Regions from separate parts of the Streptomyces sp. NPDC049879 genome, predicted to be linked through region 2. Evidence: riboswitches for the same ligand, from Rfam matches in the RefSeq annotation. Region 2 holds a riboswitch; each other region holds the start of a gene.
What was found. Region 2 has a riboswitch for thiamine pyrophosphate ahead of thiO (glycine oxidase ThiO). Riboswitches for the same ligand answer to the same signal wherever they lie in the genome.

Region 1 (7,205 bases), on a different contig from region 2:
TGCCCGCCTCCCGGGCCGCGACGCCGGTGGTCGCGGCGGCGGCGACCGGCGCCAGGACCAGCCCCGCGCCCGCGCCGGTGACGACGGACGGGCCGAGCACGTCCGTCAGGAAGCCGCCGTCCGGACTGATGGCCGCGAACCACAGCAGACCGGCGGCGGCCAGCAGGGCGCCGGGCACGAGCGGCGCGCGCGGGCCGCGGACGGACGTGACGCGGATGGCGGCGAAGGTGCCCGCGACCATGGCCGCGGAGAACGGCAGGAACGCCAGGCCCGTCGCCGCGGCGCCCATGCCGAGGACCTGCTGCATGTAGAGGGACACGAACCAGAACGCCGTGAACTGCCCGGCCGCGGCGAGGAACACCAGCACGTTGGCCCCCGCGACCCAGCGGCTCCGCAGCAGCCCGAGGCGCAGCAGCGGCGTGGACGACCGCGACTCGGCGAGGACGAAGGCGGCGAGCAGTACGGCCGCGGCGGCGAGCGTCGCCCACGTGACCGCCGAGCCCCAGCCCTCGGCGTCGGTGCGCACGACGCCGAACACCAGCAGCCCCGTTCCGCCGGTCGCGAGGACGGCCCCGAGCACGTCCATCCGCTCCCGCGCGCCGTGCCGCGCGTCGGCGGGCACACCGGCGGCGGTCAGCGCGAGGGCCGCCGCGACGACGGGCAGGTTGACGAGCATCACCCACCGCCAGCCCGCGTACTCGGTCAGCAGCCCGCCCGCCAGGACGCCGAGCGCGCCGCCCGCCGCGTTGACGGCGCTCCACACCCCGAGCGCGCGGACGCGCCGGGGGCCCTCGGGGAAGGTCGTGGTCAGCAGCGCGAGCGCGGCGGGGGCGGCCGCGGCGGCCCCGAGGCCCTGCCCGGCGCGCGCCGCGACCAGCTGCCAGGGCGCCTGCGCGAGCCCGCCCGCCAGCGAGCACACGCCGAAGACGGCCAGGCCGCCGACGAAGACGCGGCGCTTCCCGTACAGGTCGCAGGCGCGGCCGCCGAGCAGCAGGAAGCCGCCGAACGCGAGGGCGTAGGCGTGGACGACCCACGACAGGCCGAGCGGCCCGAAGCCGAGCGTGGCGCGGATCGCGGGCAGGGCGACGTTGACGACCGACATGTCGAGTGCGAAGACGAACTGGGCGACGGCCGCGGCGGCCAGCACCGCGCCGGGGCGCCCTCTTGCGTTTCTATACATGTATAAAAAATAGCCCGGGAGTCCGCCGCTGTCGATGCCGGGGGGATCATGAGGGCATGCCGCCACCGTCCGAACCCCGCAGAACGCCCGGCCGCCCCCCGCGCATCTCCCGCGACGAGGTCGTCGGGACGGCACGCCGGATCGTCGACGAGGAGGGCGTGGACCGGCTGACCATGCGCCGGCTGGCCAAGGAGATCGGCAGCACGCCGATGGCGCTCTACCACCACGTCCGCGACAAGGACGAACTGCTCGTCCTCCTGCTGGACGACTACGCCGCCCGCGAGCTGCGCCGCCCCGACATGCCCGCCGCGCCGCGCGACCGCGTGGTCGCCGCCGCGGACGCGATCCACGGCGCGCTCGCCGCCTGCCCCTGGATCGTCGAGGTCCTGACCGCCGACGACCTGATGTCCGCCTCCGCGCTGTGGTTCGTCGAGCAGATCATCGACGGCCTGGTCGCCGCCGGGCTCTCGCCCGAGCAGGCCGTACGCGGCTACCGCGCGATCTGGTACTACACGGCCGGGGAGATCGTCGTGCGGACGGCGGCGGCCGGGCGGCGCGCGGCGGGGGGCGACACGTACCGGGAGCGCGCCTTCGCCGCCGTCGACCCGGGCGAGCTGCCCCGCCTCGCCTCGGTGGCGGAGCGCTGGCTGCCGCTGACCGCCGAGGACACCTACGCGGAGGGCCTCGCCGCCCTGGTGGACGGCCTGCTCGCCGGCGGGGTCAGCGGGCGGCCGGTCCGGGGGCGGTGAAGCGTTCGCGCGCCGCCGGGACGCCGATGCCGCGCCAGCGGAAGGGGATGCCGCGCGCGAGGCGCAGGTCGGCGGAGTCCATCAGCTGGAAGTGCAGGTGGGGCTCGGTGGAGTTGCCCGAGTTGCCGCAGCGCGCGAGGAGCTGCCCCGCGCGGACGCGCTCGCCCGGCCGGACGGCCAGGGAGCCGCGCCGCAGGTGGGCGTACAGGGCGTAGGTGCCGTCGCCGAGGTCGAGCAGGACGTGGTTGCCGACGATCCAGTACGGGCCGCCGAGGGTGCGGACCAGGCCTTCGGCCAGCAGGTACGCCATGGCGGGCCACGAGTTGCGGCTGAGGTGGTCGCGGCGGCGGTGCCCGGCGCGGACGACGGTCGCGTCCGCCACCGCGTACAGCGGCTCGCCGTACGCGGGGAAGGCGGCGTTCCGGCGCGTCGGTGGCCACCAGCCGAACGACGGGCGGGGCCGGTCGTCCCGCTCGGCGACGATGTCGATCGCGTACGCCTGCCCGAGCGCCCGGGTGCCGTGGCTGGGGACCTTGTCCGCCGGGCTGTTCAGCGCGGACCACGTGCCGGTGACCGGCGGGGCGACCTCCACGGGCTCCGGTGCGGTGGCCGGCCCGGGCACCAGCTTCCGCGCCAGGGGCGGCAGCAGGACGGCCAGGACCAGCGCGGCCCAGGTGACCGGTTCGAGGGCGGGGGCGTCGGCGAAGGTGTCGGCCACCGCGAGGACGATGAACGCCCACCACAGCGTCTGGCCCAGGCCGGCGAGTATGCGTGTCAGGGCGTGCATCGTCCGGTGCTCCTTGCCTTGCTCAGGACAGCGCGGCGGAGAGGACCACGAGCAGGGGAACGACCCGCTGCGGCGGCACCTCGTGCCGTCCTCTGGCCGCCGCGTGCAGCCAGCCGGCGGTCGTCAGCAGCCGCAGGTGATGGTAGATCTGGCCGCTGGTGCCGAGCCCTTCCAGGGCGGTCAGCTCGGCGACGGTCCGCCGCCCGGCGAGGATCTCGCGGAGCAGCCGCAGCCGTACGGGGTGCCCGAGCGCCGCGAACACGTCGGCGGTGTCCGTCCATTCGGCCGCCAGCAGGTCGCCCGTCGTCCGGCCCCACTGCCACTCGACGTGCTCGTCCGTGGGCAGCCGGACGGCGCCGGTGAACAGCACGCCGCCGTCGGGCGTCTCGGGGTCGTCGGCCATCAGGGACTTGAGCGCCTCCAGCGCCCAGAAGGGGTCCCGGGACGGCGGGGTCCCCTCCGCTCCGCCGTCCCCGGGCGCCTGCGGGGACGGCGCGTCCCGGCGCTCCAGCTCCGCCACACGCCGTTCCAGCGCGGCGACGCGCTCGTCCAGGTCCATGGCGAGAGACTACGTAACTACGTAGTCTTTGTAAAACGGCGGCCGATCCGGCATCACCACAGCCCCCTGGCCTCCCTCAGGGACACGAACGCGGCGGTCGGCGACGACCGGCTGGTAGGACACCGCGTCCCGGTCCGGCGGGAGCGACCGCCGGACCGGGACGGAGCGGGGGTCGGCTCAGTCCGTCAGCGGCAGGTAGACGCGGTTGCCGGAGCGGGCGAACTCGGCGGACTTCTCGGCCATCCCGGCCTCCGCCTCCGTCATCTCGGCGAGCGTGCCCCCGTGTTCGCGCCTGATGTCCTGCGAGATCTTCATCGAGCAGAACTTCGGGCCGCACATCGAGCAGAAGTGCGCCGTCTTCGCCGGTTCGGCGGGGAGCGTCTCGTCGTGGAACGCGCGGGCCGTGTCCGGGTCGAGCGCCAGGTTGAACTGGTCCTCCCAGCGGAACTCGAAGCGCGCGTCGGACAGGGCGTCGTCCCAAGCCTGGGCGCCCGGATGCCCCTTGGCGAGGTCGGCGGCGTGCGCGGCGATCTTGTACGTGATGACGCCGGTCTTCACGTCGTCCCGGTTCGGCAGGCCGAGGTGCTCCTTCGGCGTGACGTAGCAGAGCATCGCCGTGCCCCACCACGCGATCATCGCCGCGCCGATGCCCGATGTGATGTGGTCGTACGCGGGCGCGACGTCCGTCGTGAGCGGCCCGAGCGTGTAGAACGGCGCCTCGTCGCAGATCTCCTGCTGGAGGTCGATGTTCTCCTTGATCTTGTGCATCGGGACGTGCCCGGGGCCCTCGATCATGGTCTGCACGTCGTGCGCCTTGGCGATCGCGTTCAGCTCGCCCAGCGTGCGCAGCTCGGCGAACTGCGCCTCGTCGTTGGCGTCCGCGATGGACCCGGGGCGCAGTCCGTCACCCAGGGAGAACGTGACGTCGTACGCGCGCAGGATCTCGCACAGCTCCTCGAAGTGCGTGTAGAGGAAGCTCTCCTGGTGGTGCGCCAGGCACCAGGCGGCCATGATCGAGCCGCCGCGCGAGACGATGCCCGTCTTACGCCGCGCGGTCAGCGGTACGTATCGCAGCAGAACGCCCGCGTGGACCGTCATGTAGTCGACGCCCTGCTCCGCCTGCTCGACCACCGTGTCGCGGTAGATCTCCCATGTCAGCTCCTCCGCCCTGCCGTTCACCTTCTCCAACGCCTGGTAGATCGGCACGGTTCCCACCGGTACGGGCGAGTTGCGTAGAATCCACTCGCGTGTCCGGTGGATGTCGCGGCCCGTGGACAGGTCCATGATCGTGTCGGCGCCCCACCGGGTCGCCCACGTCATCTTCTCCACCTCCTCGTCCACGGACGAGGTGACGGCGGAGTTGCCGATGTTGGCGTTCACCTTCACCAGGAAGTTCTTCCCGATGATCATCGGCTCGGACTCCGGGTGGTTCACGTTCACCGGCAGGACGGCCCGGCCCGCCGCGATCTCGTCGCGCACGAAGGCGGGTGAACGGTTCTCCCTGAGCGCCACGTACTCCATCTCGGGGGTGATCTCCCCGCGCCTGGCGTACGCCAGCTGCGTGACCGCGGGCGTCCCGTCGGCCCGCCGCTCCTCGATCCACGCGCCGCGCAGCGGCGGCAGGCCGCGGCGGACGTCGGTCTCGACCTCCGGGTCCGTGTACGGCCCCGAGGTGTCGTACAGCGTGACGTCGGTCCCGTCGGTCAGGTGCACGCGGCGCACCGGCACCCGCAGATCGGGGCGCGAACCGGTGAGATATCCCTTGTGTGATCCGATGGCGGACACGTCGGACGTGCGTGTGTCGTGCGAGGTCATTCGACCCACTCCCTACGCCGGCATTACCCGGTAACAGGTTCGGCGGTCGGCGCGGCTGCAGCGCCCTCTCAGCCCCGTGCCCGGAGCTCCCGCGATGTGCTTGGTCAGCGGTCCCACGCTAGCCCGCGCCGGGGTGTGCTGAACAGGGCGCCGTGATTCTTACGCGATGATCGGAGCGTGAGCCGACTCGACGACCAACCCCCGGGCCCCCCGCACCCCCCGGCGCACGGGCACGCGCACGGGCACCAGCACGGCCCCGCCGCGCCCGTCTCGGCACGGCTGCGCAAGGTGATAGCGGCGGTGCTGATCCCGTTCGCCGCCGTCATGGCCGCGGGGCTCGTGCTGCTGTGGCCCGGCGGGACACCGGAGCAGGACGGGCACACGGGCGTCGGCTTCGACCAGCAGACCGAGCAGGCGCGCGTCACCGAGGTCACCGAGACCCCGTGCGAGGAGCTGGGCGTGCAGGTGCCGCGGGGCAACCCCGGCGAGTGCGAACGGGCCACCGTCGAGGTCACCAGCGGCCCGGACGCCGGACGCACGTTCACCGAGGTCGTGCCCCCCGACGCGACGCAGCGGTACGACGTCGGCCAGGAGGTCGTCGTCGCCTACGCGCCCGACGCCCCCGAGGAACTCCAGTACAGCGTCCGCGACGTGGACCGGCAGCTGCCGATCCTGCTGCTCGCCGCCATCTTCGCGCTCGCCGTCGTGGTGGTCGGGCGGCTGCGCGGGCTGCTGGCGCTCGTCGGGCTCGGCGTGAGCTTCGCGGTGCTGACCCTCTTCATCCTGCCCGCGATCCTCCACGGCTCGAATCCCCTGGTCGTGGCGGTGATCGGCGGCAGCGTGATCATGCTGACCACCCTCTACCTGACGCACGGGGTGAACGCGCGCACGTCCGTCGCCGTCCTCGGCACGCTCGTGTCGCTGCTGCTCATCGGCGCGCTCGGCTCGCTGTTCATCGGCTGGGCGCACCTGACCGGCAACACCGACGAGCAGACCGGCCTCGTCCACAGCCTCTACCCGGGCATCGAGGTGCGCGGCCTGCTGCTGGCGGGCATCCTGATCGGCTCGCTCGGCGTGCTGGACGACGTCACCGTCACGCAGACGTCGGTCGTGTGGGAGCTGAAGCAGGCCGACCCGTCGGCGGGCTGGCTCACCCTCTACCGCTCCGGCATGCGGATCGGCCGCGACCACATCGCGTCGGTGGTGAACACCCTGGTGCTGGCGTACGCGGGCGCGGCCCTGCCGCTGCTGCTGCTGTTCATGATCGCCAGGGCCGGTGTGAGCAGCGTCGCGTTCAGCGAGCTGGTGTCCGAGGAGATCGTGCGGACCCTGGTGGGGTCGATCGGCCTGGTGGCCTCGGTGCCGGTGACGACGCTGCTGGCGGCGCTCGTGGTGAACGCCGACCGGCCGCCGTCGGCACCGGCCGCGGCCGCGCTGCCCGCGCAGGCGGGCGGCGGCGGGACGGCTACCAGCCGCCACCGGAGGAGGAAGAGGAGGAGGTGACCTTCCTGACGACGAAGATCAGGAGCGCCACCAGCGCGGCGAACAGCAGCACACGGAACAGCAGCCCGACGACCCATGCGAGCACCGTGATCAGAATGCCGCCGAATACGACCAGGGCGATGGCGGGGATGGCGATCCACCGCACCCACCATGGCAGGGTCTTGAACGCTTCCTTCATTTCTCCGGGGCTCCTGTTCGACAGCGTCGGTATCGGTACATGCGCGCTCCGACGTGTCCGAGCTTAGGTCCGCCCACCGGCGGACGGGAGGGCGGGAAGCCCCCGTCTGCCCCTGACCGTCCCCTGACGTGACCCTGAGACCCCGGGACGCGCACGCCGCGCTCAGCCCTCCGGCGGCGAGAAGACCACCATCACGCGGATGTCCTCGGTGATGTGGTGGAACCGCGCCTGCACCCCGGCCGGGACGAACACCACGCTGCCGCGCGCCACGGTCGTGGTCTCCTCGCCGACCGTGAGGGAGGCCCGGCCGCTGAGGACGAAGTTCACGACGTCCTGGCGCTGGGGGCGCTGTCCGTCCTGCTGCCCGGCGTCCAGCGCGTAGAGTCCCGCCGACATCGTGCGCTCGTTCAGGAAGCGGAGGTACGCGCCGTCGT
Region 2 (7,205 bases):
ATGCTCCCGGCCGCGCCCTCGAACTCGTCGCTCCACACCAGGGTGGGCGGGTCGGCCGGGTCCGGCGGGACCGGGGGCGCCTCGGGCGCGCCGCCGGTGCCGTAGACCTGGAACTCCCAGAGGGAGTAGCCGTACGGGCCGGAGCGCTGCGTGCCGTACATCCGGACGTAGCGGCCGGTGCCGCTGACGGCGATGTCCTCCTTGAAGCCGGTGCCGTTCGCCGTCTCGTGGATCGTCGTCCAGGTGGCGTTGTCGTCGGACACCTGGATCTGGTACGAGCGGGCGTACGCCGGGTCCCACTGGAGGACGACGCGGCTGATGTCGGCGCTGGCGCCGAGGTCCACGGAGATCCAGCCGGGGTCGGTCCAGCCGGTCTCGGCGGAGGTGGCCCAGCGGCTGGCGGGGTCGTAGTCGAACGCGCGCGCCGGGGTGCACTCCCAGCAGCTCCCGTCGTTCTGTGACGTGGAGGCCTGGGCGGGCTTGTTGTACGACAGCAGGACCTCGTCGGCGGCCGCCGAGGAGGGGCCCGCCAGGGCGACGAGGCTCACGACCGACGCGAAGGCGGCGGTCAGCGCTCCGGCGACGCGGCCTCGGCGCCGTCCGGTGCGTGGGGGGATGAGGTGCATGGTGGTGCTGTTCCTTCCCGTGGGGGGATGTGGGGGTAGTGGGGGTGGTGGGGTTCGGGCGGCCACGACGAGGGGCCGCGGGCGGACAGGCTTGTGGGGGTGGGGGGATGTGGGGAGTTGTGGGGGCGGGGGGCGCGTGGCGGGGCGGGGTGGGGCCCGGTCAGCCGCCGAGCGCGGTCAGTTCGTCGAGGAGTGCGGTGGCGGACGCGTCGAGGTCGGCGGCGAGCGCGACGGCCTCGGGGGCCTCCCCGGCGTCCTGCTCGCCGTCCGCGACGGTGACGGTCTGTTCGAGGAACTCCCTGACGAGCGCGCGGGCCTGCTCCTCGAACGCCTCGCCGTCCGTCGCCTCCAGGGCGGCGAGTTCGTCCTCGGTCACCATGCCCGGCATGTTGTGCCCGGCGTGCGGGTTCGTGTACGGCACGCCGTCCGCTTCGAGGAGGCCGTGCAGCGTGGCGAGGTCCTCCTCGCCCGCGGCGGCCAGCCCGGCCGCGAACTCGCCGAACGCCGGGTCGGCGGCGCGTTCCGTCACCAGGTCGAGCACCGGGCGCACCTGGTCGGTCAGCGGGATCATCAGCTGGACCCAGGCCAGGTCCGTGAAGTTGAGGACGCGGTCCTCGTCGGCCACGGTCGCGCTGGGCGACGCGGAGGCGGGCGGGGCGGTGGCGGGCTCCGTCGCCGGGGCGCCGTCACCCCCGTCCGAACCGCCGCCGCAGCCCGCGAGGAGCACGGCGGCCAGCAGGGTGCCGGCCAGGACACGGGCTGTGGCGGCGGTCGTCATGGGGTGCCTCCGGTTCCGGTGGTCGGACGATCAGGTCGGACGGGTCAGGACGGAGAGCCGTTCGCGCCGCACTTGATGATCGGGCGGATGCAGTCACGCACGCGCCGTTCCATCTCCGCGGTCGGCCAGGCGTTGAAGAAGTCTCCGTGCATCGTGTATCCGGGTCCTGATGCCAGGCGGAAGCCGGACGGGTCACCGTTCACGGGGTAGCGCAGTACCTGACGGAGCTTGGGCACGGCCACCGGGTGCGTGGAGGGGCAGGTGCCGCCCACGGGGTAGGCCATGTGGCTCTTGTGGTCGGGGGAGTCCAGGTCACGGCCGTTCCAGCACTGCGGGAAGTCGAGGTACGACTCCAGCGCCGTGCCGGCGGGGCAGTTGACGAAGTTCTGGGACGGGTTGACGTGCCCCGCGTGCAGACACGACCAGCGCGCGATGGTGCCGACGGGGCTGGTGGCCGTGGCGTTGCCCGCCACGATCTTCAGACCCTGCGGCAGCGCCTGGGTGCGGGCGATCGTCTGGTCGTTGACGCCCTCGCCGAGGTAGTAGAACGTCGCGCTCTGCGGCTCCACCGGCTGGTTGTTGACGAACAGCGTCGGCACCCAGTAGGAGGACAGGTCGATGGCCGGGTCACAGGTGCTGTCCGAGGCCAGGAGGTCGCTCAGGTTCGTGTACGCGTCCGTCACGGTGCTCCCGAAGAAGCTGTGCGAGTGGGACGCGCCCGGCAGGCCGGGGAAGATGATCGGGTCGTCGGGGCGCCGGTGGCTGAACTCGCACTCGGCCACGAACTCGGCGACGCGGACGACGTTCGGTCCGACGGCCGCCTGCGACTGCTCGTTCTGGGCCGCGCGGCCCGTCGATCCGGTGAACAGCTGCGAGGCGACCACGGCCGCCACGGCGAGGACGGCCAGGAACGCCTGCCATGGCGGGCGCCGGACTTGGGTCAGGTTCACGGGCTCTCCTTACGAGTGGGGGGTGACTTCCGCGCTGGGCGCGCGGCCGTCAGAGAGCGCTCTCTGAGGCCGGACACTAAGAGCGCCCCAAGAGAGCGTCAAGGAGTCCCGCACATTCCCGGAACTCGCCTGTCATTTCCCGGACATGGGGCCGGGACGCCGCCGGGACCGCCCCGGGGCCCGTCCCCCGCCCGCCGCGCGCGGCCCCGGCGTACTACGCTGGCGGCCGAGCGTAAACACCCACGGGAGTCCGGCGCACCGGGCTGAGAGGGAGGCGGGCGGCCTCCGACCGTACGAACCTGATCCGGGTCATTCCGGCGAAGGGAGGAGTCGCGTGGACACGCGCGCACCCACGGCGTACGACGCGGTGGTCGTCGGCGGCGGCGTCATCGGGCTGGTGACGGCCTGGCGGGCGGCGGGGCGCGGCCTGCGGACCGCCGTCGCGGACGCGCGGCCGGGCGGCGGGGCGGCGCTGGTCGCGGCCGGGATGCTCGCGGCCGTCACCGAGCTGCACCACGGCGAGGAGGCGCTGCTCGACCTCAACCTCGCCTCGGCCGCCCGCTGGCCCGCCTTCGCCGCCGAACTGGTGGACGCGGCGGGCGCGGACGTCGGCCACCGCGCCCGCGGCACGCTCCAGGTGGCGCTCGACGCCGACGACCGCGCCCAGTTGCGGGAGCTGCGGCTCCTCCAGGAGCGCTGCGGCCTGGACACGCAGTGGCTGACGGGCCGCGAGTGCCGCCGCCTCGAACCGATGCTCGCGCCCGGCGTACGCGGCGGCGTGCGCGTGGACGGCGACCACCAGGCCGATCCGCGCCTGCTCGTGGCGGCGCTGCTGACGGCGTGCGAACGGGCCGGGGTGGCGCTGCACCGCTCGGACGCCGCCCGGCTCACCGTCTCGGGCGACCGCGCCACCGGCGTCGTCCTCGCCGACGGCACGCGGCTCGCGGCCGAGCGGACGGTCCTGGCGGGCGGCTGCCGCAGCGGCGATCTGGCGGGGCTGCCGCCCGAGGTGGCGGTGCCGGTGCGGCCGGTGAAGGGGCAGGTCCTGCGGCTGCGCATGCCGGACACGCGGCAGCCGTTCCTGTCGCGGACGGTCCGCGCGGTCGTGCGCGGCGAGCAGGTGTACCTGGTGCCGCGCCGCAGCGGCGAGCTGGTGCTCGGCGCGACGGTCGAGGAGCGCGGCATGGACACGGAGGTGACGGCGGGCGGGGTCTACGGGCTGCTGCGCGACGCGCACGAGCTGCTGCCGGGACTGACCGAGCTGCCGCTGGCCGAGGCACGCGCCGGGCTGCGGCCCGTGAGCCCGGACAACGCCCCGCTCCTCGGCCCGACCGCCCTGCCCGGACTGCACCTGGCGACCGGCCACGGCCGCAACGGCGTGCTGCTCGCGCCGGTCACGGGCGACGCCCTCGCCGAAGCGCTCACCACCGGCGAACTGCCCGCCGAGGCCCGCCCGTTCGGCGCGCGGCGCTTCGACCACGACCACCGGGAGGTACCCGTATGACCGGCCGCGAGGCCACCGGCGGCATCACGCTGTGGGTGAACGGGGAGGCACGCGCGTACGCCCCCGGCACGACGCTCGCCGCCGTCGTCGGCGAGCTGAGCCGGGCGCCGTCCGGCATCGCCGCCGCCGTCAACGAGGCCGTGGTCCCGCGCGGCCGGTGGCCGGTCACGGCCCTGGCGGACGGCGACCGGATCGAGGTACTGACCGCCGTACAGGGAGGCTGACCCCATGTCCGACCCCACCCCGGACACGACACCCGGCGCGACACCGGACGAGCCGCTGGTCCTCGGCCCGCTGCGGCTGGAGTCCCGGCTGATCATGGGCACGGGCGGCGCGCCGAGCCTCACCGTCCTGCGCGACGCGCTCGCCGCCTCGGGCACGGGGCTGACGACCGTCGCGATGCGCCGCCTCGACCCGAACACGCGCGGCTCGGTCCTCTCCGTGCTGCGCGACCTCGGCATCCCCCCGCTGCCGAACACGGCAGGGTGCTTCACGGCGGGCGAGGCCGTGCTGACGGCGCGTCTTGCGCGCGAGGCGCTGGGCACCGACCTGGTGAAGCTGGAGGTCATCGCGGACGAACGGACGCTGCTGCCCGACCCGGTGGCGACCCTGGAGGCCGCCGAGACCCTGGTGGACGACGGCTTCACCGTCCTGCCCTACACGAACGACGACCCGGTCGTCGCCCGTCAGCTGGAGGAGATCGGCTGCGCGGCCGTCATGCCGCTCGGCTCCCCCATCGGCTCGGGGCTCGGCATCCGCAACCCGCACAACTTCGCGCTGATCACGGAGCGCGCCCGCGTCCCGGTGATCCTCGACGCGGGCGCGGGCACGGCTTCCGACGCGGCCCTCGCCATGGAACTGGGCTGCGCGGGCGTGATGCTCGCGTCGGCGGTCACCCGGGCGCAGCGCCCGGTGGCGATGGCGCGGGCGATGCGGCACGCGGTGGAGGCGGGCAGACTGGCCCGGCTGGCGGGCCGTATCCCCAGGCGGCACTTCGCGTACGCCTCCTCGCCGGTGGACGGGATGGCCGCGCTCGATCCCGAGCGTCCGGCGTTCTCCTCCTAGATATACGATCCGGTGCACCTGGCCGAGAGTGATGTGCCGGGTGCACCGCGCATCGCTCCCTGGGGGGACCCGTATGTCCACTGCTCCGCCTCCGCCGTCCGACCCCGACAGACCCGCGCCGCCGGTCACCGGCGCTCCCGGCGCCGCGCCCCCTTCCCCTTACTTCCCTCCTCCTCTCCCCTCCCCTCCTTCCTCTCCTTCCGCTCCCTTCCCGGCCGCCCCCTCCTTCGCGTACGGATGGCAGCCGCCGGTACGGCGGGGCACGGACCTGGGGCTGATCGCCCTCTGCCTGAGCCTGCCGGCGTTCCCGCTCGGCCTGCTGCTCGGTGTCCTGGCGCTGGTCAGGGGCGAGCGGGGCGACAGGACCGGGCGGGGGCAGGCGGTCGCGGCGATCGCCGTGACCGGCGGGCTGATCGCCGTGCTCGCGGTGGCGATACCGGCGGCGGCGTTCGACCGGCCCTCGCGCGACGGGGTGACGGCCCGCGGCACGGGCGAGACGGTGCTGCTGGACGACCTGGTCGCGGGTGACTGCTTCGACGCGTCGCTGCCCGCCGGGGAGACCGGCGACGTCGACCTGGAGGTGACCCGCCGCGCCTGCGACGTCCCGCACATGGCCGAGGTCGTCGGCACGGTCGCGGTGCCCGTGGACGGCGGACGGAGCGACACCGAGACGGTCGGCGCGTGCCTGCCGCTCGTCGGCCCCTACGTCGTGGACTTCTGGGAAGTGCCGCTCGACGCCGCCCTGTTCTTCTACACGGACCGGGTCACGTCCGGCGGGCGGGAGGACGTGCTGTGCACCCTGGAGCTCGGCACCGGCGACATGCTGACCGCCCCGCTGCGGGGCGACCGCGCGGACTTCGACGCCGAGCAGCTGGCCTATCTGGACGCGACCGGCCCGCTGGAGGCGGAGATCTGGGACCAGCCGGTCCCCGGGGACGGCCTGTCCGCCCAGCGCGCGTGGGCCCGGGAGATGGGCGAGGCGGTGGTGGCGGACGGTGCGGCGCTCGCCGCCTCCGAGTGGTCGGCCCCGGCGGCGCCCGCCGTCGAGGCGCTGGTCGCGGCGCGGGAGGCCGGGGCGTCCGCCTGGGACGACGCGGCGGCGGCGGACAGCCAGGAGGCGTTCGAGGCGGCGGTGGTGGCGGCGTACGACCGGATCGGCATCGACGAGGAGTGGGACGCGCGAACGGCGCTGGGGCTGACCCTCGGGGAGTGACGGCCGCGCGGTTCGTCACCGTTCCGTTCCGGTACGGCCCCGTGTACGCGGTGACGGGCGGGGGCCGTTCGGGCGGCTCGTAGACTGGGGCGTCGTGGACACCACACTTCACGACCCGCTGATCGGACAGCTCCTCGACGCCCGCTACCGGGTGGACGAGCGGATCGCGGCGGGTGGCATGGCCACGGTCTACCGGGGGTTCGACACCCGGCTCGACCGCGTCCTCGCGCTGAAGGTGATGCATCCGTCCCTCGCGGCGGACGCCGCGTTCGTCGAGCGGTTCATCCGCGAGGCCAAGGCCGTCGCGCGGCTCGACCACCCCAATGTCGTCGGCGTCCTGGACCAGGGCAGGGACGGCGCGTACGTCTTCCTGGCCATGGAGTACGTCGCCGGGTGCACGCTGCGGGACGTCCTGCGCGGGCACGGCGCGCTCCAGCCCCGCGCGGCGCTCGACATCGTCGAGCCGATGCTCGCGGGCCTCGCCGCCGCGCACGTCGCGGGCCTCGTCCACCGGGACATGAAGCCGGAGAACGTGCTGATCGGCGACGACGGCCGCGTCAAGGTGGCGGACTTCGGGCTGGTCAGGGGCGTGGACGCGCACACGTCCGCCACCACGGAGGGGCTGCTCGGCACGGCGTCCTACCTGGCGCCGGAGCAGATCGAGGGCGGCGCGGTGACCGCGCGGTCCGACGTGTACGCGTGCGGCGTCCTGCTGTACGAGGCGCTGACCGGCGCCAAGCCCCACACCGGCGACTCCCCCGCCCGCGTGCTGTACGCCCACGTGCACGAGGACGTGCCCCCGCCGTCCGAGCGCGTCCCCGGGCTGGCCGAGGGGCTCGACGGGCTGGTCGCCACGGCCGCCGCGCGCGACCCGCTGGCCCGCCCGGCGGACGCGGCGGCGCTGCTGGTCCTGGTGCGGATGGCGCGCGCGGCGCTGTCCGACGCGCAGTTGGACGCCGTCCCGCCGGGGCACCGCGAGCCGGAGCCGGACGGCGCGGCGGCGGGCCCCGAGGACAGCACGCGGATCGTGCCGCGCCCGGCCGGTGCGGGTGGCGGTGACGGGACGGAC
Region 3 (7,205 bases), on a different contig from region 2:
CCGGGGTCCACCTCCCACAGGCCGAGGTAGATGTGGCGGACGAGGCCGGTGACCTGGTCGCGGCGCCAGTCGCTCCACTGCTGGTCGGCGGGTGCGGGGACGTCGGTGCGGCCGGTGGCCTGCTGGAAACGGGCGACGGAGACGGCGTTGTAGCCCCAGTCGCTGTGGGTGGTCTGCGCACTGCCGTCGGGGTAGCGCACGTAGTCCAGGTTGATGCCGTCCACGTCGTAGGCGCGGGCGATGCTCTGCACGGCGGCGACGATGTAGGCGGCGGCGTCGGGGTGGCCGGGATCGATGTACGTGTTGGCGCCGACGCGTTCGGTGCCGTCCGCCTTACGGTTCAGCCAGCGGTCGCGGCCCTGCGCGGAGGGGCCGTGCTGGTTGTAGGCGTGGTCGGGCGAGGTCGGCGGGGTGGTGCTGTTCCAGAGGGTGTTGACGTTCACCCAGGCGTGGACCTGGAGACCGGCGGCGTGGGCACGTTCGATCACCTCGGCCAGCGGGTCGTAGGGGGCGGGGTCGATGGCAGCGTCCGTACGGGGGTAGAGCGCGTTGTTGCAGAAGCAGTCGTAGCGGCGGGCGGTCTGCACGATCAGCGCGTTGGCGTTGACGGCCAGGGCGTCGTCGATCAGGCGCTCCACCTGCGCCGGGGTGTAGATGCCCTCGTTGAAGCCGTCCACCCAGTAGCTGCGCCACTGTTCGGGGAGGCGGTCGGCGGAGGGGGCGGCGGTGGCGGGGGCGGCGGTGAGGAGGCCGAACAGCAGGGTGAGGCAGGCCAGGAGGGCGGACGCGGCGGGGCGGACACGGAGGGTGCGGCGCATACGGACCCCTTCGGGGAAGGTGACGTCGTCGCGACAACATACGTCGCCGCCGGAAGGGCGTACAGATGAAAACTTCCGTCTCGCGCGCGACAGTTGGGGTGCGTGGGCTAGAGTCCCGCGCCATGACACGACCCGACCACCTGGGCGCGACGCGGGCGGCCTACGACGCGATCGCGCCGGAGTACGCCGACCGGTTCCGTGACGAGCTGGACCACAAGCCGTTCGACCGCGCGCTGCTCGCCACGTTCGCGGAACTGGTCGCGGCGGAGGGCGGCGGGCCCGTCCTCGACGTGGGCTGCGGCTTCGGGCGGATCACGGCGTACCTGCACGGTCTCGGCCTGGACGTGTCCGGGGTGGACCTCTCGCCGGGGATGCTGGCGGTGGCGCGGGAGTGGTTCCCCGGGCTGCGGTTCGCGGAGGGGTCGATGACGGCGCTCGACCTGCCGGACGGCGGCCTGGCGGGCATCACGGCGTGGTATTCGGTGATCCACCTGCCGCCGGGGGAACTGCCGGCGGCGTTCGCCGAGTTCCGCCGCGTGCTGGCGCCGGGCGGGCTGGTGCAGCTGGCGTTCCAGGTGCGGCCGGAGCCGGTGCGCCTGGACGAGGTGTTCGGGCACGCCGTGGACCTCGCGTACCCGCGGCTGCCGCTGGAGTACGTCGAGGAGACGCTCGCGGCGGCGGGCTTCGCGCCCGTGTCGCGGCTGCTGCGGGCGGCCGACGCGGTGGAACGGTCGCCGCAGGCCGTCGTGACCGCGCGCCGCCGCGCGGACGCCTGAGCCGGGGTCAGCCGGGCAGGACGACGACCTCGGCCGCGTCGAAGGCGTACCCCACCTCCGCGCCCTCCTCCGGCGCGTCCCGCAGCGGGCAGGACGCCTCAAGCGGCGTCCCGTCCCCGCACTCAAGCAGCACCAGGACGTGGTCGCCCCGGAAGCTGCGCGCCTTCACCAGCGCGCGCCGCTCCCCGCCAGGGGCGCCCACGCGCACCCCCGACGGCCGCACCAGCAGCCGCCGTTCGCCGCCGGATGTGCCCGGCGGCACGGGGACGGGCCCCCACGGCGTCGCGGCGGCGCCGTCGCGCACCACCGCGTCCGCCACGTTGCGGAAGCCCAGGAAGCGCGCCACGAACGCGTCGGCGGGCCGCCGCCACACCTCGACCGGCGTGCCGGTCTGCGCGATGCGCCCCGCCCGGGTGATCACCACGCGGTCGGCCAGCGCGAACGCCTCGGCCTGGTCGTGCGTGACGGCCAGCACCGTCGTCCCCAGGTCGCGGAAGAGCTGCCGCAGCTCCACGACGAGCCGGTCCCGCAGGTCGCGGTCGAGCTGGCCGAGCGGCTCGTCCAGCATCAGCAGCCGCGGCCTGGGCGCCAGCGCGCGGGCGAGGGCCACCCGCTGCTGCTCGCCGCCCGACAGCGAGCCGACCGCGCGGCGCTGCGCGCCCGGCAGGCCGACCAGGTCGAGCAGTTCGGCGACGCGGCGCTCGGCCTCGCGGCGGGGCACCTTGTGCATGCGCAGGCCGAACGCGATGTTCCCGCCGACGTCGCGCTGCGGGAACAGCTGGTGGTCCTGGAACATCAGGCCGACCCCGCGCCGGTGCGCGGGCACGCCCGCCTGGTCCTGCCCGGCCAGGCGGATCGTCCCGGCGGCGACGCCGGTGAGGCCCGCGACGGCGCGCAGCAGCGTGGACTTGCCGCTGCCGCTCGGGCCGAGGACGCACACCGTCTCGTGCTCGGCGACGGTGAGGCGCACGTCCTGGAGCGCGGTGCGGGAGACGGCGCGGCCGCCGTACGCGACGGTGACCCCGTCCACGTCGAGCAGCGGGTGCGAGGCGGTCATGGCGTCGTCCTCTCGGCGGGACGCAGGCGTTCGAGGGCGAGCAGTGTGACGGTGCATATCAGCATCAGGACGGCGCTGAGGGCCATCGCCTGCCCGTAGTTGAGGGCGCCGGGGCGGCTGAGCAGCCGGGCGACGGCGACCGGGAGGGTGGGGTTGTCGGCGCGGGCGATGAAGACGGTCGCGCCGAACTCGCCCAGGGACACGGCGAACGCGAAGCCCGCCGCGACGAGCACCGCGCGCCGTACGAGGGGCACGTCCACCTCGCGCCACACCCGGGCGGGGGACGCGCCCAGCACGGCGGCGGCCTGCCGCAGCCGGTCGTCCACGGCGCGCAGCACCGGCAGCAGGACGCGGACGACGAAGGGCACGCCGACCAGCGCCTGCGCCAGGGGGACGAGCAGCCAGGACGACCGCAGGTCGAGGGGCGGTTCGTCCAGCGTGATGAGGAAGCCGAAGCCGACCGTCACGGCGGAGGTGCCGAGCGGCAGCATCAGCAGCGCGTCGAAGCCGCGCAGCAGGCTGCCGCCGCCGCGCCTGGCGAGGGCGGTGGCGGCGAGCGCGCCGACGACGACGGCGATGGCCGTGGCGACGGCGGCGTAGCGCAGCGAGGTGCCGACGGCGGACCAGGGGGCGGTGACGAACGTGCCGCCTTCGGTGGTGAACAGCGAGCTGTAGTTGCCGAAGCCGTAGCCCCCGCCGGGCACGGACAGGGACCGTTCGAGCAGCACGCCGAGCGGGAGGAGCAGCAGCAGCGCGATGACCGTGAGGACGGCGCCCAGCGTGACGCGTTCCGCGGCGCCGCGCGGGCGGCGGGCGGTCGTCGCCGGGTCCACGAGACTCAGCGCGGACTCCGTCCTGCGGGTGAGCAGCGCCTGCACGCCCAGCAGTACGGCGACCAGGGCGAACTGGAGGAGGGTGAGCACGGCGGCGGTCGGCAGGTCGAGCAGCTGCGCGGTCTGCCGGTAGATCTCGACCTCAAGCGTCCCGTTGCGCGGCCCGCCCAGGATCTGGACCACACCGAAGGACGTGAAGGTGAACAGGAACACCATCACGGCCGCCGACGCCACCGCCGGGGTCAGCGCGGGCAGCGTGACCCGCAGCCACGCCGCGCGCCGCGTGGCGCCCAGCATGCGCGCCGCCTCCTCCTGGCGCGGGTCGAGCTGCGACCACAGCCCGCCGACGATGCGCACCACCACCGCGAAGTTCAGCGACGCGTGCGCCAGCAGGATGGCCCACACCGACTCGTCCAGGCGCACGCCCCACCAGTCGTCGAGCAGCCCGCCGCGCCCCACCAGCGCGAGGAACGCCGCACCGGTCACCACGGTCGGCAGCACGAACGGCACGGTCACCGCCGCGTGCAGCACCCGCCGCCCGGGGAACCGCAGCCGGGCGAACACCCACGCCGCGGGCAGCCCCACGGCCAGCGTCAGCAGCGTGGACGCGGCGGCCTGCCAGACCGTGAACCACAGGATTCCGGCGGTGTCCCCGTCGCCCAGCACCTCGCCCACACGCCCGAGGTGCCAGGCGCCGTCCTCCCGCAGCCCCTGCCCCACGATCGCGGTCACGGGATACAGGAAGAAGACGGCGAGGAACGCGACGGGCCCCGCGAGCAGCGCGAGCCGTACGGCGGTGGCCCGGCCGGTCACCTGACGACCAGCGAGGTCCACTCGTCGATCCAGCCGTCACGGCCCTCGGCGATCTCCGCCGGGTCCATCGTCACCGGATCGTCGACGGTGACGCCGTACCGCGTGTACTCCTCGGGCAGCGCCGCGTCGGGCAGCACCGGCGAGACGAACATCTGCAGCGGCATGTCCTCCTGGAAGTCCCTGCCGATCAGGAAGTCGAGCAGCGCCCGGCCCCCCTCGGGGTTCTCGGCACCCGCCAGCAGCCCGGCGAACTCGACCTGCCGGAAGCAGGTCCCCGTGGACACGCCGGTCGGCGCCTCGTCCGGCCGCTCCTCGCCGCCGTAGACCACCCCGGCGGGCGGGCTGGAGGCGTAGGAGACGACCAGCGGCCGGTCACCGCCCTGTCCCGAGCCGGAGAACCGCTCGTTGTACGCCTGCTCCCAGCCGTCCACGACCTCGACGCCGTTGTCGGCGAGCTGCTGCCACCAGTCCTGCCAGCCGTCCTCGCCGAAGGTGGCGACGGTCGCCAGGAGGAAGCCGAGGCCGGGCGAGGACGTCGCGGCGTTCTCCACCACGAGCAGGTCGCGGTAGGCGGGGTCGGTCAGGTCGGCGAACGTCTCGGGCGGGTCGATGCCCTCCTCGGCGAACCACGCGCGGTCGTAGTTGACGCAGATGTCGCCGGTGTCCACGGGCGTGACGCGGTTCTCGTCGTCGAGGCGCAACTCAGCCGGTATCGCGTCCAGGCCCGCCGCCTCGTACGGCTCGAACACGTCCTCGTCCAGCGCGCGGGACAGCAGCGTGTTGTCCACGCCGAACAGCACGTCGCCCTGCGGGTTGCCCCGCGAGAGCACCGCCTGGTTGACGACCACGCCCGCGTCGCCGCCGCGCAGGACGTTCACGCGGTAGCCCGACTCCTCCTCGAAGCGGGCGAGGACGTCGTCGGAGACGAGGAACGAGTCGTGCGTGACCAGCGTCACCTCGCGCGAGCCGCCGCCGTCACCGCCGCCCGCCTCGTCGCCGCCGTCGTCGCCGCTGCCGCAGGCGGTGACCAGGCCGAGGGCGAGGGCGAGACCGCATATGCCCAGTGTCGCGGTGCGCTTCATGGTGCCGCCTTCTTCGCGCGGGCGCGCGCGGGCAGCACGAGAGTGGTTCCGAACTTCCTACCCGGCATGACCCGGGCGAGGTTCGAGGGTCTGCGGCCGTTGCCGCACTCTCAGCGCTGCGAGCGCTCCCCTGTCGGAAAGATGAAAAATTACTGGCCAACGATAACAGCCGCCGGTCAGACCCGCTCCGTCGCCGCCAGCTGCCCGCAGGCCCCGTCGATCTCCTGGCCCCGGGTGTCCCGCACCGTCACCGGCACGCCGTGCGCCTCCAGCGCGGCGACGAACGCCCGCTCGTCCTCCGGGCGCGACGCCGTCCACTTCGAGCCGGGCGTCGGGTTCAGCGGGATCAGGTTCACGTGCGCGCCGCGCCCCTTGAGCAGCCGGCCCAGCCGGTCGGCGCGCCACGCCTGGTCGTTGATGTCCCTGATCAGCGCGTACTCGATGGAGACGCGGCGGCCGGACTTGTCCGAGTAGTCCCAGGCCGCGTCGAGGACCTCGCGGACCTTCCAGCGCGTGTTGACCGGCACCAGGGTGTCGCGCAGCTCGTCGTCCGGCGCGTGCAGCGACACCGCGAGCCGGCAGGAGAAGCCCTCGTCGGCGAAGCGGCGCATGGCCGGGACCAGGCCCACCGTCGAGACGGTGATCCCGCGCTGCGACAGGCCCACGCCGTGCGGCGCCTCGTCCGTCAGGCGGCGGATCGCGCCGGTCACGCGGCGGTAGTTGGCCAGCGGCTCGCCCATGCCCATGAAGACGATGTTCGACAGCCGCGCCGGGCCGCCCGGCACGTCGCCGTCGCGCAGCGCCCGCATGCCGTCCACGATCTGGTGGACGATCTCGGCGGTCGACAGGTTGCGGTCGAGCCCCGCCTGCCCGGTGGCGCAGAACGGGCAGTTCATCCCGCACCCGGCCTGCGACGAGACGCACATGGTGACCCGGTCCGGGTAGCGCATCAGCACCGACTCGACCAGCGTGCCGTCGTGCAGGCGCCACAGCGTCTTGCGGGTGGCGCCCTCGTCGCACTCGATGTGCCGCACCTCGGTCATCAGCGGCGGCAGCAGCGCCTCCGCGAGCCGCCCGCGCGCCGCGGCGGGCACGTCCGTCCACTCCGCCGGGTCGGCGGTCCAGCGGCCGAAGTAGTGCCGCGACAACTGCTGTGCGCGGAACGGCTTCTCGCCCAGCGCCACGACCGCCTCGCGGCGCTCCTCGGGCGTGAGGTCGGCGAGGTGCCGCGGCGGCTTCTTGGCGCCGCGCGGCGCGATGAACGTGAGCTCTCCAGGTGCAGGCATGGTCCTGCCAGTGTCGCAGATCGCCCGGCCGGCTCAGCCCGCGCCGACGAAGGCGAGGAACAGCAGCCACACGACGGGCGCCGTGGGCAGTATCGAGTCGAGCCGGTCCATGATCCCGCCGTGCCCCGGCAGCAGGGACCCCATGTCCTTGATGCCCAGGTCCCGTTTGATCATCGACTCCCCCAGATCGCCCAGGGTCGCGCTGACCGAGACGCCGAGGCCGAGCACCAGCCCCTGCCACCACGTCCCGCCGTCGATCAGCAGCGGCATGACGACCGCGCCGGCCGTCATCGCGAACGCCACCGCGCCCGCCAGGCCCTCACGCGTCTTGCCTGGGCTGATGCGCGGCGCCAGCTTGTGCCGCCCGAAGCGCCAGCCCACCGCGTACGCGCCGGTGTCGCTGATCACCGTCAGCAGCAGGAACGTCAGCACGCGCCACGAACCGTCGTCCGCGCTCAGTATCAGCGCCACGAACGTCGCCATGAACGGCACGTACAGCGCGACGAACACCCCGGCCGTCACGTCCCGCAGGTAGTTGTC

Region 1: another riboswitch for thiamine pyrophosphate. It lies ahead of thiC (phosphomethylpyrimidine synthase ThiC); the one in region 2 lies ahead of thiO (glycine oxidase ThiO).
Region 3: another riboswitch for thiamine pyrophosphate. It lies ahead of ACIBPC_RS30170 (thiamine ABC transporter substrate binding subunit); the one in region 2 lies ahead of thiO (glycine oxidase ThiO).

What each region holds. Positions count from the first base shown of each region.
Region 1 covers NZ_JBITKT010000002.1:361,010-368,214, reverse strand. Annotated here, with positions in the region: gene ACIBPC_RS08600 (MFS transporter) at 1-1,180, opposite strand, end outside; gene ACIBPC_RS08595 (TetR/AcrR family transcriptional regulator C-terminal domain-containing protein) at 1,237-1,929, shown strand; gene ACIBPC_RS08590 (M23 family metallopeptidase) at 1,901-2,716, opposite strand; gene ACIBPC_RS08585 (ArsR family transcriptional regulator) at 2,739-3,275, opposite strand; gene thiC (phosphomethylpyrimidine synthase ThiC) at 3,453-5,090, opposite strand; TPP riboswitch at 5,082-5,193, opposite strand; gene ACIBPC_RS08575 (YibE/F family protein) at 5,268-6,593, shown strand; gene ACIBPC_RS08570 (DUF5326 family protein) at 6,556-6,771, opposite strand; gene ACIBPC_RS08565 (cupin domain-containing protein) at 6,934-7,205, opposite strand, start outside.
Region 2 covers NZ_JBITKT010000001.1:1,184,110-1,191,314, reverse strand. Annotated here, with positions in the region: gene ACIBPC_RS05580 (family 16 glycosylhydrolase) at 1-626, opposite strand, end outside; gene ACIBPC_RS05575 (DUF305 domain-containing protein) at 787-1,404, opposite strand; gene ACIBPC_RS05570 (DUF1996 domain-containing protein) at 1,449-2,354, opposite strand; TPP riboswitch at 2,587-2,698, shown strand; gene thiO (glycine oxidase ThiO) at 2,689-3,858, shown strand; gene thiS (sulfur carrier protein ThiS) at 3,855-4,082, shown strand; gene ACIBPC_RS05555 (thiazole synthase) at 4,087-4,923, shown strand; gene ACIBPC_RS05550 (hypothetical protein) at 4,997-6,136, shown strand; gene pknB (Stk1 family PASTA domain-containing Ser/Thr kinase) at 6,231-7,205, shown strand, end outside.
Region 3 covers NZ_JBITKT010000012.1:81,096-88,300, forward strand. Annotated here, with positions in the region: gene ACIBPC_RS30150 (glycoside hydrolase family 10 protein) at 1-818, opposite strand, end outside; gene ACIBPC_RS30155 (class I SAM-dependent DNA methyltransferase) at 941-1,594, shown strand; gene ACIBPC_RS30160 (ABC transporter ATP-binding protein) at 1,602-2,651, opposite strand; gene ACIBPC_RS30165 (ABC transporter permease) at 2,648-4,318, opposite strand; gene ACIBPC_RS30170 (thiamine ABC transporter substrate binding subunit) at 4,294-5,379, opposite strand; TPP riboswitch at 5,416-5,521, opposite strand; gene rlmN (23S rRNA (adenine(2503)-C(2))-methyltransferase RlmN) at 5,556-6,665, opposite strand; gene ACIBPC_RS30180 (phosphatidate cytidylyltransferase) at 6,699-7,205, opposite strand, start outside.